Regions from separate parts of the Arthrobacter sp. P1_H7 genome, predicted to be linked through region 2. Evidence: riboswitches for the same ligand, from Rfam matches in the RefSeq annotation. Region 2 holds a riboswitch; each other region holds the start of a gene.

What was found. A riboswitch is a leader RNA that binds a small molecule or an ion and turns the genes downstream of it on or off. The one in region 2 is predicted to bind thiamine pyrophosphate.
Region 1: it holds a riboswitch for thiamine pyrophosphate, as region 2 does, so the genes downstream of both, AC1DXI_RS07625 (bifunctional hydroxymethylpyrimidine kinase/phosphomethylpyrimidine kinase) here and thiO (glycine oxidase ThiO) in region 2, are expected to answer to the same signal.
Region 3: it holds a riboswitch for thiamine pyrophosphate, as region 2 does, so the genes downstream of both, thiC (phosphomethylpyrimidine synthase ThiC) here and thiO (glycine oxidase ThiO) in region 2, are expected to answer to the same signal.
Region 4: it holds a riboswitch for thiamine pyrophosphate, as region 2 does, so the genes downstream of both, AC1DXI_RS11920 (ECF transporter S component) here and thiO (glycine oxidase ThiO) in region 2, are expected to answer to the same signal.

What each region holds. Positions count from the first base shown of each region.
Region 1 is NZ_JBFUCO010000005.1:260,771-264,694, reverse strand. It holds gene obgE (GTPase ObgE) at 1-24, opposite strand, end outside; gene rpmA (50S ribosomal protein L27) at 142-405, opposite strand; gene rplU (50S ribosomal protein L21) at 467-775, opposite strand; gene AC1DXI_RS07625 (bifunctional hydroxymethylpyrimidine kinase/phosphomethylpyrimidine kinase) at 1,178-2,845, opposite strand; TPP riboswitch at 2,828-2,925, opposite strand; gene AC1DXI_RS07620 (Rne/Rng family ribonuclease) at 3,074-3,924, opposite strand, start outside.
Region 2 is NZ_JBFUCO010000017.1:2,096-6,019, reverse strand. It holds gene AC1DXI_RS16575 (RNB domain-containing ribonuclease) at 1-302, opposite strand, end outside; gene AC1DXI_RS16570 (ferritin-like fold-containing protein) at 344-1,015, shown strand; gene thiE (thiamine phosphate synthase) at 1,052-1,756, opposite strand; TPP riboswitch at 1,783-1,903, shown strand; gene thiO (glycine oxidase ThiO) at 1,897-3,252, shown strand; gene thiS (sulfur carrier protein ThiS) at 3,249-3,485, shown strand; gene AC1DXI_RS16550 (thiazole synthase) at 3,491-3,924, shown strand, end outside.
Region 3 is NZ_JBFUCO010000005.1:155,467-159,390, reverse strand. It holds gene AC1DXI_RS07095 (amidohydrolase family protein) at 1-573, opposite strand, end outside; gene AC1DXI_RS07090 (GNAT family N-acetyltransferase) at 577-1,074, opposite strand; TPP riboswitch at 1,150-1,257, shown strand; gene thiC (phosphomethylpyrimidine synthase ThiC) at 1,253-3,058, shown strand; gene AC1DXI_RS07080 (alpha/beta fold hydrolase) at 3,055-3,789, opposite strand; gene ffh (signal recognition particle protein) at 3,861-3,924, opposite strand, start outside.
Region 4 is NZ_JBFUCO010000010.1:217,155-221,078, reverse strand. It holds gene AC1DXI_RS11945 (Na+/H+ antiporter subunit E) at 1-97, shown strand, start outside; gene AC1DXI_RS11940 (MrpF/PhaF family protein) at 94-372, shown strand; gene mnhG (monovalent cation/H(+) antiporter subunit G) at 404-757, shown strand; gene AC1DXI_RS11930 (DUF4235 domain-containing protein) at 826-1,089, opposite strand; gene AC1DXI_RS11925 (heme-degrading domain-containing protein) at 1,130-1,675, opposite strand; TPP riboswitch at 1,863-2,006, shown strand; gene AC1DXI_RS11920 (ECF transporter S component) at 2,073-2,720, shown strand; gene AC1DXI_RS11915 (ABC transporter ATP-binding protein) at 2,749-3,924, shown strand, end outside.

The DNA of each region.
Region 1 (3,924 bases), on a different contig from region 2:
TACCCGGTCTACAAAGCTCGCCACGTGGATCTCCTCAGTGCTGTTCCCCGGACCCCCAAAGAGGCCCAAGATGATTGTAATGCGGTTAAAACACCGGTGGAGCGGACCTAATGGCCCGCCCCACCGATTTAGAACTTATTGTTACTCTGCAGCTGCAGCAGCCACGATGTTCACAACGCGGCGACCACGGCGGGTGCCGAACTCGACAGCACCGGGGGTCAGGGCGAACAGGGTGTCGTCCCCGCCGCGGCCTACGCCGGCGCCCGGGTGGAAGTGGGTGCCGCGCTGGCGGACGATGATCTCGCCTGCGGAAACTACCTGGCCACCGAAGCGCTTGACGCCGAGGTACTGGGCGTTGGAGTCACGACCGTTGCGAGTGGAACTCGCGCCTTTTTTATGTGCCATTTGAAATGCCTGCCTTCAAAAATTCTGGGGAATCTGCTGGAACCTGAACAGTAACGAAGAGTTACTTGATACCGGTGATCTTGACCTTGGTCAGTTCCTGACGGTGGCCCTGACGCTTCTTGTAACCGGTCTTGTTCTTGAACTTCTGGATGACGATCTTCGGACCACGGAGGTCTTCGAGGATCTCAGCCGTAACCGTTACCTTGGCCAGGTCCGCAGCAGCAGACGTGACTTTGTCACCGTCCACCAGGAGCAGTGCGGGCAACTCAAAGGTGCTGCCGGCTCCACCGGGGACGCGGTTCAGGGTAACGAAGTCTCCAACGGAAACCTTCTCTTGGCGGCCGCCTGCGCGGACAATCGCGTACACCACTGGGGAACTCACTTCTCTCGACGTTTATTACTAGATTTGCGTGCGGAACCAGGGGCCAAATTGTTTGGACCGGCTCACGCTGTGCCTCAACGCCGGTGGATTCCCCGGGGGAACCCATGAGCTATCCCCGGAACAAATCCATTTGGAATTCCAAGCGGACTGTTCTCAGGGTCATAACCCAAGTGTTGGCGTAAGCACCGAAGATCTAGAATACGCTAATTTTGCCTTCGGCCGCAAATGAGGCTGGTTCCGGCGGGTAGTCCGTGATAGGCGCCACAACCTCCTGATGCAAAGACCCTGCCAATGTTCTTGGCCGGGATCTTGACCATCCTGAGCTGTGTTGCCGCAACGACTTCCGGAACCGTGCCCCACCATCGTACCGGTAGTCCGGGCCAGCTCGTGTCAGGCGTACAGCCGCGGCGCGTCGAAGAAGTCCACTTCGTAGCGCGATGACTGCCGGAAAGCCAGCGCCATGGCCACCCGCTCGCTCTCCGATGCCCGCCTGGCCGCCGTGTCCGTGTAAGCGATGGCCTGCCGGGTCGCGGCGGCGAAGTCCTCATCGGCGTACGTCTTCAGCCAGTCGGCGTAGGGGTGCTCCCCGGGGGCGCCGCCGGCCAGGAATTCCCGGTGCAGCGTGGAACCGACCTCGGCGTAGAGCCAGAAGCACGGCAGTGCCGCCGCCACGAGGACCCCGTAGCTGCCGGACACCGAGGCGGCCAGCAGGTGGTCCACATACGATTTCGTGACCGGGCCCAGGGTGGAGTCCGTGGGGCGGGTGCTGAGCCAGGAACGGTGCAGCTCGGATTCGACTTCCAGGCAGGTCTGCGCCGAGCGGGCCCAGAACAGCTGCTCGGCCTCGGTGGGGGCAATCGCGGCGGCCCGGGCCAGGACCCGGGAGTAGCCGTTGAGGTAGATGGCGTCCTGGGCGAGGTAGTACGCGAACTCGTGCTCGGGCAAGGACCCGTCGGCCAGTCCGCGGACGAAGTCCAGGGCGTAGATGGCTTCAAGATCGCCCGCGGCTCCTGCGCGCAGGGCTGCGGCGAACTCCCCCGCTGCCGGAACGTGTCCGGCCGGGCGGCACTGCCCGTCGCGGAGTTGCTGCCCGTCCTGGAGTTGCTGCAGGTGGTGGAAGTGGTGGACCGGGCCGTTGCCGGTGCCGACGTCCAGGACCGAGGCTTCGCGGAGCGCGCCCAGCAGCCACGGCTTGACTTCCCGCAGCGCCGCTTCCCAGTCCCCCACCCGGGCCTGCACGGTGGCCATGGCCGAGGACAGGGAGCAGCCGGTGCCGTGGCTGTTGCGCGTCGCGATCCGCTCCCCCGGCACCACCACCGTTTCCTGGCCGAGCACGCCGCCGGTGTTGACCAGCGCATCCGGGCAGCCGTCCGCGGCGTCGTTGCCTGCGGCGGCGGCGTCGGAGTCCCCGGGCTCGCCGCCCTGGAGGTGGCCGCCCTTAACCAGGACGGTGGTGCCGGTCAGGGCGGCCAGCCGCTTGCCCTGCGCCAGGGCCTCGGCCCAGTCGGCCGCGACGGGTTCCTTGAGCAGGATGGCGAGTTCAGCGAGGTTGGGCGTGATGAGGTCCGCCAGCGGCAGGAGGGACTTCAGGGCGGCCTCGGCCGATTCCTGCAGGAGCCGGTCACCGCTGGTGGCGACCATCACCGGGTCCAGGACGACGACGGCGGGGCGCACCTTTTCCAGCCAGCTGCGGACGGCGTCGATCACGGCCGCGTCACCGAGCATGCCGATCTTGACCGCGTCGATGCCGATGTCGTCGCTGATGGCGTCCAGCTGCGCCGTGAGGAACGCTGCCGGGGGGACGTGGACGGCGCGCACGCCCTGGGTGTTCTGCGCTGTCAGGGCGGTGATGGCGGCCATGCCGTAGCCGCCGTTCGCCGCGATGCTCTTCAGGTCGGCCTGGATTCCGGCCCCGCCGGAGGGATCGGAGCCGGCGATGGCCAGCACGCGGGGAATGCGCGGCGGCGCCGGCAGAGGCTCGCTGTGCAGAAAATTGGCCGGCAGAAACTCGCCGGGCAGGAACTCGGACGGATTCGATCTCGCGGACAAGGCAGACATCCCTTCGCCGGTGCTAACCGGACAGGTTCAACGGGTCTGGATCTCAGCCGGCCCGATGCCCGGCACCCCGTGTCAGTGTTCCAGCCTAGCCGCTGCCACCCTGTGGCCCCGTTAACGCACGGGCGGGCCCGGGCCTGGGCGGACGTTTGTTACGCCCGCTTGGACCCGGACCCGCAGCCCGACCAGTCGAAAGGGTGACCGGTCGGGGACGTGGTCAGTCGCGGAGGACTACAGCTCCGACGCCGGCACGCCGACGCCGAGGATGATCGGCTCGTTGCCGGCCGGGACGGACGCAGGCCTGGCCGCAGCGGGAGCCTTGGCCTCGTGAACCGATCCGGCCGCGGCCGGCCGGGTTGCCTCGCGGTGTTCCACGGAGGTTTCGTTGGCCGCGCCCTGGGCGCGGCTTGCACTCCGGTTGCGGCGCCCGCGGCGGCCGCGCGTGGTGTCGGCTGTGCGTGACGCCGGCGCCTCCGCAACGCGCACGGCCGACGGCGCCTCGGGCGCCGTGGCTTCCGGGGCGGCAACAGCCGCTGCCTGGCCGGCCGTCAAGTCCTCGGCCTGCTTGCCGGCCTCGGCCTCGCCCAGGTTGGCGAAGGCCTCGGTCAGCAGGTCCAGGGTCAGGGCAGGTGACGGCGCGTCCTCGGCGTGCTCGACGAAGGGCAGGGCCACCTGCTCGCCGCCAAACGTCAGCACCGTTGCGGGGCGGCCGGCTGCCTCGTCGGCGGCTGCGAGCTGCGTGACGGCGTCGACGGCGGCCTGGCGGGCCCCGGCGTCGCTGGCTGCGGCTGCCTCCCCGTCGTGCAGGTGCGCGGCGTGCGCCGCGGCAGCGATGTTGGCCAGCGCGGCACGGGTGGCTTCGGCCTTGGCGTGGCGTTCGGCCTCGGTGGGCTCGGCGTGGGCGGGTGCGGGTGCGGCCGGCGCGGTCTCCGCGCCCTGGCCTCCCCTGCCGCGGCGACGGCTCTTGCGTTCCGTGCGGGCAGCAGGCTGCGCCTCGGTGCGCGGCACGTAGTGCTCCGCGGCGACCGTGTTGGCGCGGCGGTGTTCCACCGGCTCGTCGTGGGTGACGATGCCGCGGCCCG
Region 2 (3,924 bases):
CCCGGGGCGACAAAAGAGGGGACGTCGGCGATGGCATAGAAGACCTTGTAGCCGCCATCGCTCCGTTCGATAAACAGTGCCTGATCCAGGTCGGTGGACGACGCCGGATCGATGGTCACGAACTCGACATGCGTCAGGTCAAGGTCCGGGAGCTTGTGCTCGGCCACTGCCGCCTCCGCGTCGCGCAGCACAACTTCGGGGAACGGGCCGGGCAGTTCCAGCGTGGTGCGCAACGCCTTGAGGGCCCCGGCAAGCTGGTTCTGCTGCTCGTGGACACTGGGGGTCAGGCGATGATGGGACACGAAAATCAGGGTAGCCCGATTTCCGCTATTAGTCTTGGACGATGAGCGCAACTGCGGACGATCCGGCCCTCTACAACAGCTTCATCGCCGACCTGCTGGGAGTCTTGGCGTACGGCGAGCTTTCCGCCTTCGAACGGCTGTCCTCGAGTGCCCGGTATTCGCCCACTCTGCATGACCGTGCGGTGCTGGGCAGGATGGCGGTGGTCGAGTTCCAGCATTACGAACTCGTCCGGGCACGGCTCGAGCACATGGGCCTGGACACGGAAGCCGCCATGCTCCCGTTCCAGCCTTCGGTGGACCACTTCCACGAACGCACGCGCCCGTCGGACTGGTACGAAGCCCTCATGAAGGCCTACGTGATCGACACGGTCGCCGCGGACTTTTACGGCGTCGTCGGCCGATACGTCGACACGGCGACCCGGGAGCTGATCGGGCAGGTCCGCTCCACCGGGGAGTCCACGGCCGTGCTGCAGGAGCGCCTCAAAGCGGCCCTGGCCGATGACCCCCGGCTGGCTTCGCGCCTGGCGTTGTGGGCCAGGCGCCTGCTGGGGGAGGTCCTGAACCACGCCCAGCGCGTCAGCGCTGAGCACGCGTTCCTCGGCGGGCTATCGGGGCTGGACGACGCCGGCGCCCGGGCGCTGGTCAACGGCCTGGCGGCCGAGCTCGCAGCGAACCACGCGCACCGGATGACGGAGCTGGGTCTCGCCGGATAGTTCAGTGCCGGCCGGCATTACAGGCCGCGGACCTGCCTAAGATGCGGCGTCCAGCGCCGCCAGCAAGGCTCCTGCGGCGTGGGCCGGATCGGTGGCGTCGGTGATCGCCCGGACCACGACGATCCGCCGGGCACCGGCATTGACTACCTGCTCCACGTTGCTGAGGTCGATCCCGCCGATCGCGAACCACGGCAGCAGGCTCTCGGCCCGGCCGTCGACCTTGCCGGTTCCCTCCGAGTCCGCCCCGCCGACCGCCTGGGCGGCGTAACGCACCAGGTCGAGGCCGACGGCGGCGCGTCCGGGCTTGGTGGGCGTCGCCCACACGGGGCCCACGCAGAAATAATCGAGCCCTTTGCGGCTGGGCGCGGCAGCAATGGCGGCGTCCACTTGCTTCGGGCTGTGGGTGGACAGGCCGATCACGGCATCCTTGCCGAGGAAGCCGCGGGCGGCGTCGAGCGAAATGTCCTTCTGGCCGACATGGAACACCGGAGCCCCGGACAAGGAGGCGATGTCCGCCCGGTCGTTGACGGCCCACAACCGCCCGTGCCGCAGCGCTGCGGCGTGCAGGACCTCCAGCAGTTCCAGTTCCTCGGAGGCCTCGAGCGACTTGTCGCGCAACTGGATGATGTCCACGCCGCCGGCGAAGGCGGCGTCGACGAAGTCCTCGAAGTCGCCGCGGTCCCTGCGGGAGTCGGTGCAGAGATAGAGGCGGGCGGTGGTGTGGAGGGGGTCCTGGCTCATGGGACCAGCCTAGTTCCTCTAAACTGGGCGCATACCGCGGGAGCCCGCAGCAGCCATGTCGCCGCTGCCCGGCTGAGAGGGCGTCAGAGCCGACCGCTTGACCTGATCCGGCTAGTACCGGCGTAGGGAAGGAATTTTTCATGGGCACACGAGCAGGCCGCGCAGCCGAAGCCGCAAATGACGCCGCCGCCCGGATTTGTGACACAGGGCCCGGTACCGCAGAGGGAGTCGCCCCGGGGGATACCAGTGCCGACTACATCACCGCCGACGCAGTCGAGGCGGGGGATCTCAGTGCCGATGTGGCCGTGATCGGCGGCGGGGTGATCGGCCATGGCATAGCGTTCGAGGCCATCCGCGCGGGCCGTTCCGTGGTCCTGATCGATGATGCTCCCGGCAGCGGAGCCAGCTGGGCCGCGGCCGGCATGCTGGCCCCCGTGAGTGAGCTGCACTACCAGGAGGAACAGCTCCTGGAACTGATGCTTGAGGCCTCCCGGTTGTGGCCAGGATTCGCTGCGGCGATCGACGCCGGTGCCGCCGGCACGGAATCCCGGGCAGGTACCGGCTACTTAACGACGCCGACCCTGGCGGTGGGGGCCGACGCGGCGGACCGGCGCGCGCTCGCGGACTTGCGGGAAGTCCAGCAGACCAGCGGCCTCAGCGTGGAACCACTGACAGTGCGCGAGGCACGCACCCGGGAGCCCCTGCTGAGTCCCGGCATCTCGTGTGCCTTCGACATCCCGGCCGACCACCAGGTGGACCCCCGCCTGCTGATCGCCCGGCTCGCCGGCGTACTCGGTGTGGCAGGCGGCAGCTTCGTCCGCCAGCGCGCGGCAGGCCTGCTGTGGCAGGACGGACAGGTGGCGGGTGCGCGGCTGGCCGGCGGCGGTTCCGTGCGGGCTGCGGAAACCGTGGTCGCCAACGGGCTCGGCGCCGCCGGGCTGGAGGAGCTGCCCGCAGGACTGGCGCTGCCGCTGCGCCCCGTCTACGGCGACATCCTCCGGCTTCGCGTGCCCCCGCATCTGCAGCCGCTGCTCACGGCCACCGTGCGGGGCATGGTGCGCGGCGTCCCGGTGTACATCGTCCCCCGCCAGGACGGCACCGTGGTGATCGGGGCCACCCAGCGCGAGGACGGACCCTCGGACCCCCACGCGGTTTCCGCCGGCGGCATCTACCAGCTGCTGCGGGATGCCCAGCAGCTGGTGCCCGCGGTCGCCGAGCTGGAGCTGCTGGAAGCCACGGCGCGGGCCCGGCCCGGCACACCGGACAACGCCCCGCTGTTGGGGCGGGTCGCACGACCGGTCGGCGGGGACGTCCCGGGGCTCATCATCGCCACGGGATTCTTCCGGCACGGCGTCCTGCTGACCCCCGCCGCTGCGGCCGTGTGCCGGCAACTCATGGACTTCACGCCGGACCCGCGCTGGGCCGGGTTCCGCCCCGATCGTTTTTCCCGCATTCCGGATACGTCCGGGGACAGCCCCAAGAAGGAAGCAGCATGAACATCCGACTCAACGGAACGGAGCAGAGCGTCGCCGACGGCGCCTCCGTCTCCACACTCGTCAGCCAGCTCACGGGCCGGAGCATCGGCCCCGACGGCCGCGCTGCCGACGGGCGGAAGCTCGGTGTCGCCGTGGCCCGCAATGCCGAAGTGGTGCCGCGCAGCCAGTGGCACGCCACGGCGCTCGCCGACGGCGACGACGTCGAACTTGTCACGGCAGTCCAGGGAGGATGACCAGCATGAACGAGACGACGTTCGCAGGAACACAGGCGGTGCCCATGACCGGAGCGGTGGCCGATCCGTTCGTGGTCGACGGCGTGAGGCTCGGCTCCCGCCTCATTATGGGAACCGGCGGTGCGCCGAGCCTGGACGGGCTCGGGGCGGCACTTGTGGCGTCCGGGACGGAGCTGACCACGGTGGCGATGCGCCGCTATTCGCCGGTGGAGACGGGATCGCTGTTCCAGCTGCTCGAGGACCACCAGATCCGGGTGCTGCCCAACACGGCAGGCTGCTTCACCGCCAAGGACGCCGTCCTCACCGCCGAGCTGGCCCGGGAGGCCTTGGAAACGGACTGGGTCAAGCTCGAAGTCATTGCCGACGAGCACACGTTGCTGCCGGACGCCGTCGAACTCGTGGACGCAACCGAACAGCTTGTGGCCCGCGGCTTCAAGGT
Region 3 (3,924 bases), on a different contig from region 2:
CTCGGCGAAGCAGTGGGCGGTGACGCGGGCACCCTCATCGTGGGCGGCCTGCACGGCGTCCTTGACTGTCGTGGCGGGAAAGCTGGCGGCGAGATCGCCGGCGTCGCGGTCGATCCAGTCCCCCACGAGCTTGACCCAGCCGTCGCCCGCGCGGGCCTGCTTCCGCACGGCCTCAACAAGATCCTCCGGCTCGACCTCGACGGCCAGGCCCGGCAGGTAGCGCCGGGTCCTGGCGAGGTGCCGGCCGGAGCGGATGATCCGGGGAAGGTCCGCGCGTTGCTGGAGCCAGCGTGTGTCGTGGACGGCGCCGGCGTCACGGACCAGCAGCGTCCCGGCGTTGCGGTCCGCCAGGGCCTGGGATTCCGCGGTGTCCTCGGTAACGTCCCCGCCCGGGCCGAGGCCGATGTGGCAGTGCGCGTCCACGAGGCCGGGAATGACCCAGCCGTCGAGCACGAGCTCCGGCGCGGCCGCGGGCCGGTGGAAGGTCAACCGGCCCTCCACCGACCACAGCCCGTGGCCGATTTGGTCCGCCGCCGTGAGGATGGGCCCGCTGAACTCGATGATGCTGGTCATGGCCTAAAGCCTAATCCGCATGACAATCCGGGCCCAGATCATCGAGCCCCAGCTGCGCTTCGTGGATCTGCAGGGCAGCCAGCGCCGGCCCCGGCCGGGCGAATTCCTCGAACCCGCAGCTCGCGTAAAACGGGGCGTTGAACGGAACGGCTGGGAAGTGCAAAGCGTCATCCAGGGATAGCCGCGGTCCCGGGCAGCGTCGAGGGCCGCCTCCACCAGCGACCGTCCGATCCCCCGCCTGCCGAAGTCCGGCTGTACGGAGAGTTGCTCCAGATGGGCCTGGCCGCCGAGTGCGTCAACGCGGGCAAAGCCTACAGGCGGGGTTCCGGCGACCAGTATGAACAGCGGCTCGACCGGCGTCGTCAACTCCGGAGCCGGGAGCGCCCGGTTCCCCAGTTCCTTTATCAGGACGCCGTCTGCCACGGCCTCGATAGCCGTCAACGCCGGGAAATCTTCCGGCGCCGCCGTCCTGATGCGGGGCACGGCCTTGGGCGGGGTCACAGTGCCACGCTAACACCGCGGTCCTACCGTCCGCGTCACACTCGACGGCCGGCCGGAGGCGCATGGTAGCTTCGTCTACGACCACACGGGTGCCCCTGCAGGGGCTGAGATCGGGCTGACGCAGCCTGCGACCGTTGAACCTGTCCGGGTAATGCCGGCGAAGGAAGTGAGTATTTCCGTGAACACCCAACTGACACAGCACAGCCCTGTCCAAAACCAGCCTGCGGCCCCCACACAGTCGCTGAAGTCCCACTCGCTGGCCTTCACCACGGACCCGGACCACGGCATCCGCGTCCCGGTGACCGAAATCGCCCTGGAACCCTCGCCGGGCGGTGTCCGGAACCCGCCGTTCCGGGTGTACCGCACGGCCGGACCGGGCAGCGATCCGGTCCGCGGGCTGGAGCCGTTCCGCACGCCCTGGATTGAGGCCAGGGCGGACACCGAACCCTACGCCGGCCGGGAACGGGAGCTGCTCGACGACGGCAAGTCGGCGGTGCGCCGCGGTGCGGCGTCGGCCGAGTGGCGGGGCGGCCGGCCGGTGCCGCGCCGGGCCGTCGAGGGCAGGACCGTCACGCAGATGCGGTACGCCCGGGACGGTGTCATCACCCAGGAAATGCGGTTCGTCGCGCTGCGCGAGAACTGCGATGTGGAGCTGGTGCGCAGCGAGGTGGCCGCGGGCCGGGCGATCATTCCCAACAACGTCAACCACCCCGAATCCGAGCCGATGATCATCGGCAAGGCGTTCCTGGTGAAAATCAACGCCAATATCGGCAATTCCGCCGTGACCAGCTCCATCGCCGAGGAGGTCGACAAACTCCAGTGGGCCACGCAGTGGGGCGCGGACACCGTCATGGACCTCTCCACCGGGGACGACATCCACACCACGCGCGAGTGGATCATCCGCAACTCCCCCGTCCCCATCGGCACGGTCCCGATCTACCAGGCGCTGGAGAAGGTCAACGGCGAGGCGAACACCCTGACCTGGGAGATCTTCCGGGACACCGTGATCGAACAGTGCGAGCAGGGCGTGGACTACATGACCATCCACGCCGGGGTCCTGCTGCGGTATGTACCCCTGACGGCCAACCGGGTCACCGGCATCGTGTCCCGGGGCGGTTCCATCATGGCCGGCTGGTGCCTGGCGCACCATCGGGAGAACTTCCTGTACACCCACTTCGACGAGCTGTGCGAGATCTTCGCGCGGTACGACGTCGCCTTCTCCCTGGGCGACGGGCTGCGGCCGGGCGCGACGGCGGATGCCAACGACGCGGCACAGTTCGCCGAACTGGACACCCTGGCTGAGCTCACGCAGCGGGCCTGGGAATTCGATGTGCAGGTCATGGTGGAGGGCCCCGGGCACGTGCCCTTCCACCTCGTCCGGGAAAACGTGGAGCGCCAGCAGGAACTCTGCAAGGGCGCCCCGTTTTACACACTCGGGCCGCTGGTCACGGACATCGCACCGGGATATGACCACATCACCTCGGCGATCGGCGCCACCGAGATCGCCCGCTACGGCACCGCCATGCTCTGCTACGTCACGCCCAAGGAACACCTCGGACTGCCGAACAAGGACGACGTGAAGACGGGTGTGATCACCTACAAGATCGCGGCCCATGCCGCGGACCTCGCCAAAGGCCACCCCGGCGCGCACGAACGCGACGATGCCCTGTCCAAGGCAAGGTTCGAATTCCGCTGGCGGGACCAGTTCGCGCTGTCCCTGGACCCGGTGACGGCAGAGGCCTTCCACGATGAGACGCTTCCCGCCGAGCCGGCCAAGACGGCCCACTTCTGCTCGATGTGCGGTCCGAAGTTCTGCTCCATGCGGATCAGCCAGGACATCCGGGACGAATACGGATCAGCAGACTCGCAGGCCGCCCTTACAGAGAGGGCGGCCGGAATGCGGGCGAAGAGCAACGAGTTCCTCGCCTCGGGCGGCAGGGTCTACCTGCCGCAGCCCTCGGTGGGCGGACCCGCAGCTTCCTAGGAGGCCCGGGCGTGCTGGCGCCGGCTGACCCCGGCGATGTAGGAGCGGATGGCCCGGTCCCCTTCGGCTGAATCCTGGGGCCGGTGCCCTCCCGGCGCGGTCCGGTGCAGGGCGCCGGTCTCGCGCAGGTAGCCGGCGATTTCCTCATACAGCGGTTCCCAGCCGCCGGTCAGGACCAGGGTCGGCACGCCCGGCACGATCTGCAGCGGGGCTTCCCATGACGGCGCCTGCAGGCGGAGCCGGCGCGCCGCCCGGAGGGCTTCCGGCGTCGTGGCCCCGGGGGCATCCGCCGCGAACGCGCGGCGGATGAACTCCCGCTGGAAGTCGTCGTCGCTAAGGTTGTGGCGGACGTCGAAGAGCGGCTGCATGAGGGCCCGGTGCGCGGCGGTGGCCGGGAGTTCCGCGGTCAGGGACAGGCAGGCAGGTTCCACCAGGGTCAGCGACTGGACGAGGTCGGGCCGCTCGACGGCGGCCATCATCGCGGCGATCGCGCCCTGCGAGTGGGCCACCACGTGGCCGCCGGCCTCGCCGCGCCCGTCGTCTGCCAGCGACGCGAGCACGATGGCGGCGTCGGCGGCGAAGTTGGATTCGAGCGGTTCGGCGACGGCGTCAAACCCGTGCCGCCGCAGGAACAGGGCGTCGTAGTCCAGCGCCATTCCGTGCTGTTTTGGCCACGCGGCGGCGCCGAAGCTGCCGTCCCCGTGGACGAAGACTACGCGCTGCTTGAACATTGTCTAACCCTATGGCACTTCAGTGCTGATGCCGCCGGCGACACAGTGCCGGCGGCCGTCAGCACTTGCGGCTACTTGCTGCCGCCGAGGAACTTGTCGAAGCCCTTGGGCAGGTTCAGCTGGGACGGGTCGAAG
Region 4 (3,924 bases), on a different contig from region 2:
GCTGCGCAAAGAGGTCCGGGACACCGAGGCCGGGCTGATCCGGATCATGGGGACCAAAGACGAACTTTCCGCACTGACACAGGAGATCGCCGCATGATGCAGACCGTCCTGACGGTGACCGCCGTCGTACTGTCCCTGGCCGCCGCGGGGGCGATCGTCAGGATCGCGCGGGGGCCCTCGCTGCTGGACCGGGTTCTCGCCGCAGACGTGTTGCTGGCCATCTTCGGCGCAGCCTTGTGCATCGACATGGCCGCCAACCGGCACCTCAACAACCTGATGCTGCTCGTTGCGATTTCCCTGATCGGCTTCGTCGGCTCGGTCACCGTAGCCCGGTTCGTGGCCGACAGGCGGGAGGGCGTCCGTGAATCCTGACATAGTGATCGACGCCGTCTCCGGCGTGTTCATGGTGACCGGTGCCCTGATGTCCCTCGCCGCCGCCATCGGGCTGCTGCGGTTCCCGGACCTCATGAGCAGGATGCACGCGGCCACCAAACCGCAGGTCCTCGGCCTGTTCCTGCTGCTGGCGGCGCTCGGCCTGCAGATGCGCACCTGGTCGGTGTGGCCCGTCCTGCTGGTGGCCTGGCTCTTCCAGCTGCTCACCGTCCCCGTGTCCGCCCACATGGTGGGCCGGGCCGGCTACCGGACCAAGCACCTGCACCCGGAGCTGCTGAGCTCCGATGAGCTCGAGGCCGTAGTCCAGAAGGCCGCCCGGCAGGCGGCCACGCACGGAGCGGACGACGACGAAGCCGGCCGCTGAACCCGTTGGCCGGCGCCGTGGCCAGCGCTTCGACCGCAGCGGCCGGGACAGCGGCTAGTCGGGTCCGGTCAGACGATGTCCTGGGTCTTCGCGAAGCGGGTGATCGCGCGCTGGGTGCCGCGGTTGGCGAGCACCTGGATGATGGCGCTGACCGATGCGGAGATCAGCGCGAAGGTCAGGGCCGAGCGCAGGGTGGTGGGGACGTCGTCCTCCTGGCCCTTGGGCGGCTTGTTGCCCGTCGACTTCTCCCAGATGGTGTCCACGAGCTTGGTGCCGGCAAAGCCGGCGAGGAGGCTGACGCCGGTGCCGAGCAGCTTGATGAGGATGTTCATTCTTCGGTCTCCTTGGGACGGGAACGGTTTTTCCCCTAGCCTAGCGTTCCGGGGTGAGGACCATCCGCAGGGCCTCGACCACCAGTTCGTGATCCGTCTTCTGGGGCAGGCCGGAGACGGTGACAACGGCAACGGCACCCGTGCCGCGCACGTAGACGGGGAACGCCCCGCCGTGGGCGGCGAACTCCGACTGGTCCCACCAGGCGTTGTCCTCGATCCTTCCGCCTGCAGCGCGGGCCCGGAGGCCCACCAGCAGGGACGGGACCTCGTACCGCATGGCGGTGCGCTTCTTGGCGTTGATCCAGCGTTCGTTGTCCGGTGTGGCGCCGTCCAGCGCGGCGTGAAAGAGCACCTGCTCGCCTTTGGTGATGTCGACGGCGATGGGCAGCGAGCGTTGCCTGCCCAGCTCGACAAGGAGGAGCCCGAGGTCCAGGGCGTCATCCTTGCTGAACGACGCGAACTGGAGCGCCTCCATCTCGGCCAGCACGCGGCCGATGAGCGCCGCCAGGGAACCCTGCGGCTGCGGCTCCCTCGAATCGGGATCGTATTCCCCGGAGGGACCTTGTGTGGCCGGTGAGTGCGACAAAATATTCCAGCTTTCCGGTGGGTGATGAGGCCGCCCGCTGGCGGGTCCGGGTGTCCGACACGACGACTCTACCAAGATGGTTTTCCCGGCCGCCGGGACCGCCGCAGTCCGGTCCACGATTGTGACGGCACCCCACTGAAAACCCGGCCGTCCGGGTGTAAACTGAGCCAGCCCACAAGGGCGAAAACAATTACGACAGGGGAGCGCCGCCGTCGGGCATCGCCGGCAAAATCCGGGGAAACCTTTGGTGGGCGCTGAGAGTGCGGACAGCCGCAGACCCTCGAACCTGATCCGGTTAGTACCGGCGCAAGGGAGTCGAGTTCTCAGGGTGCGCGGAGGGCGGCGGAAGCCGAGTCCGGCCGGAGCACCCTCCCCTCCTGTTCCTCAGGAGGACGACATGACAGATATTTCAGCACAGCATGGTTCCGCCAGCCGTTCATCCGCCCGGCGCAACTTCAGCTGGCGCGTGGTGGACATTGTGGTGGCCGCGTTGATCGCCGTAGCCGGCGGCGTCATTTTCTGGGCCTGGTCCCAGGGCGCGAACCTGATCTCGACTCCGGTCAACGCGGTCTACCCGCCGCTGAGCGGACTCTACGCCGGCGGGTGGATGATCCCGGCGGTGCTGGGGATGCTCATCATCCGCAAGCCGGGCGCCGCGCTCTTCTGCGAGACCGTCGCGGCCACGGGCGAACTCATCATGGGCTCGCAGTACGGCACCACGGTGCTGATTTCCGGCATCCTGCAGGGCCTCGGCGCCGAACTGGTCTTCGCGGCCTTCCTCTACAAGAAGTTCAACCTGCCCGTCTCCGTGCTGGCCGGCGCCGGCGCGGGCCTCTTCTGCGGCCTGAACGATTCCTTCCTGCCGTGGGGCTGGAACATCGCCTACGAAGCCGGCGACAAGCTCGCCTACATCGTCTTCACCACGATCTCCGGCGCAGTGATTGCCGGCGGACTGGCCTGGCTCGCCACCCGCGGCCTGGCGAAGACCGGAGTGCTGGGCTCCTTTGCCTCCCGCAAGGCCGCCACGGAGCCCGTCTTCTCCTGAGCCCCGTCGCGGAATCCTGCAGAGAACCATGAGATCTTCACCGGGCGTCCGGCCGGCCGCTGTCACGGCCCGCGGCTGGGGCTGGCGGCACGCCGGACGGACCCGGCCCGCGGTCAGCGGCCTTGACCTGGGCATCCGGCCGGGGGAGCGCGTGCTCCTGCTGGGGCCCTCCGGCGCCGGCAAGTCGACGTTGCTCCACGCCCTGGCCGGCGTGCTGGGCGACGGCGCGGCCGGCGACTCCGGCGACTCCGGCGAAGCCGAGAACACAGACGAGACCGGCAGCCTGCTGATCGACGGCGCCGCGCCACGGGCGCAGCGCGGCCGCGCCGGGCTGGTGCAGCAGGACCCGGAAACACAGGTGGTGCTGTCCCGTCTCGGCGACGACGTCGCCTTCGGGGCGGAGAACCTGGCCGTCCCGGCAGCGGAGATCTGGCCGCGCGTGCGCGAGGCCCTCGACGACGTCGGGCTGGGCCGGCTGCCGCTGGACCATCCGACGTCGGCCCTCTCCGGTGGACAAAAGCAACGGCTGGCGCTGGCCGGGATCCTCGCGATGCGGCCAGGGCTGCTGCTGCTGGACGAGCCGACCGCCAACCTCGACCCCGCGGGCGTCCTGGAGGTCCGCGACGCCGTCGGCCGTTGTCTGGACAAGACGGGCGCCACGCTGGTGGTCGTGGAGCACCGGGTGGGGGTCTGGAAAGACCTTGTGGACAGGATCGTGGTGCTGCAGCCAGGGTCCGCCACGGACTCCGCGGTCTTAATCGACGGGCCCCCGGACCGGGTCCTGGCCGAGGCGCGGGACATGCTCATCGGTGCGGGCGTCTGGGTGCCGGGCCACGTCCCGGCGACGCGGATGCGGCTGCCGGCGCGGGGCGCGGGACACGTTCTGCTCGCGGCCGAAGGGCTCGCAGTGTCCCGCGAGCGGCCGCGGCGGGCCGGGCTGCGCGACGGGTTCCGCACCATCGCGCCGCGCCCGGTCCAGTCCGGGGTCTCGGTCCAGGTCCGCGCCGGCGAGGCCCTGACCATCACCGGAGCGAACGGCACGGGGAAGTCCACCCTGGCGCTGACGCTGGCCGGGCTCCTGCGGCCCGTTGCGGGAACGGTCGCGGCCGCGGCGGAGCTGAGCAGTCCCGCCACTGGTCACTCCAGTGGTCGCGCCACTGGTCGCTTACGCGACGACGCCGGACCCGATCCCTACCGGTGGAAG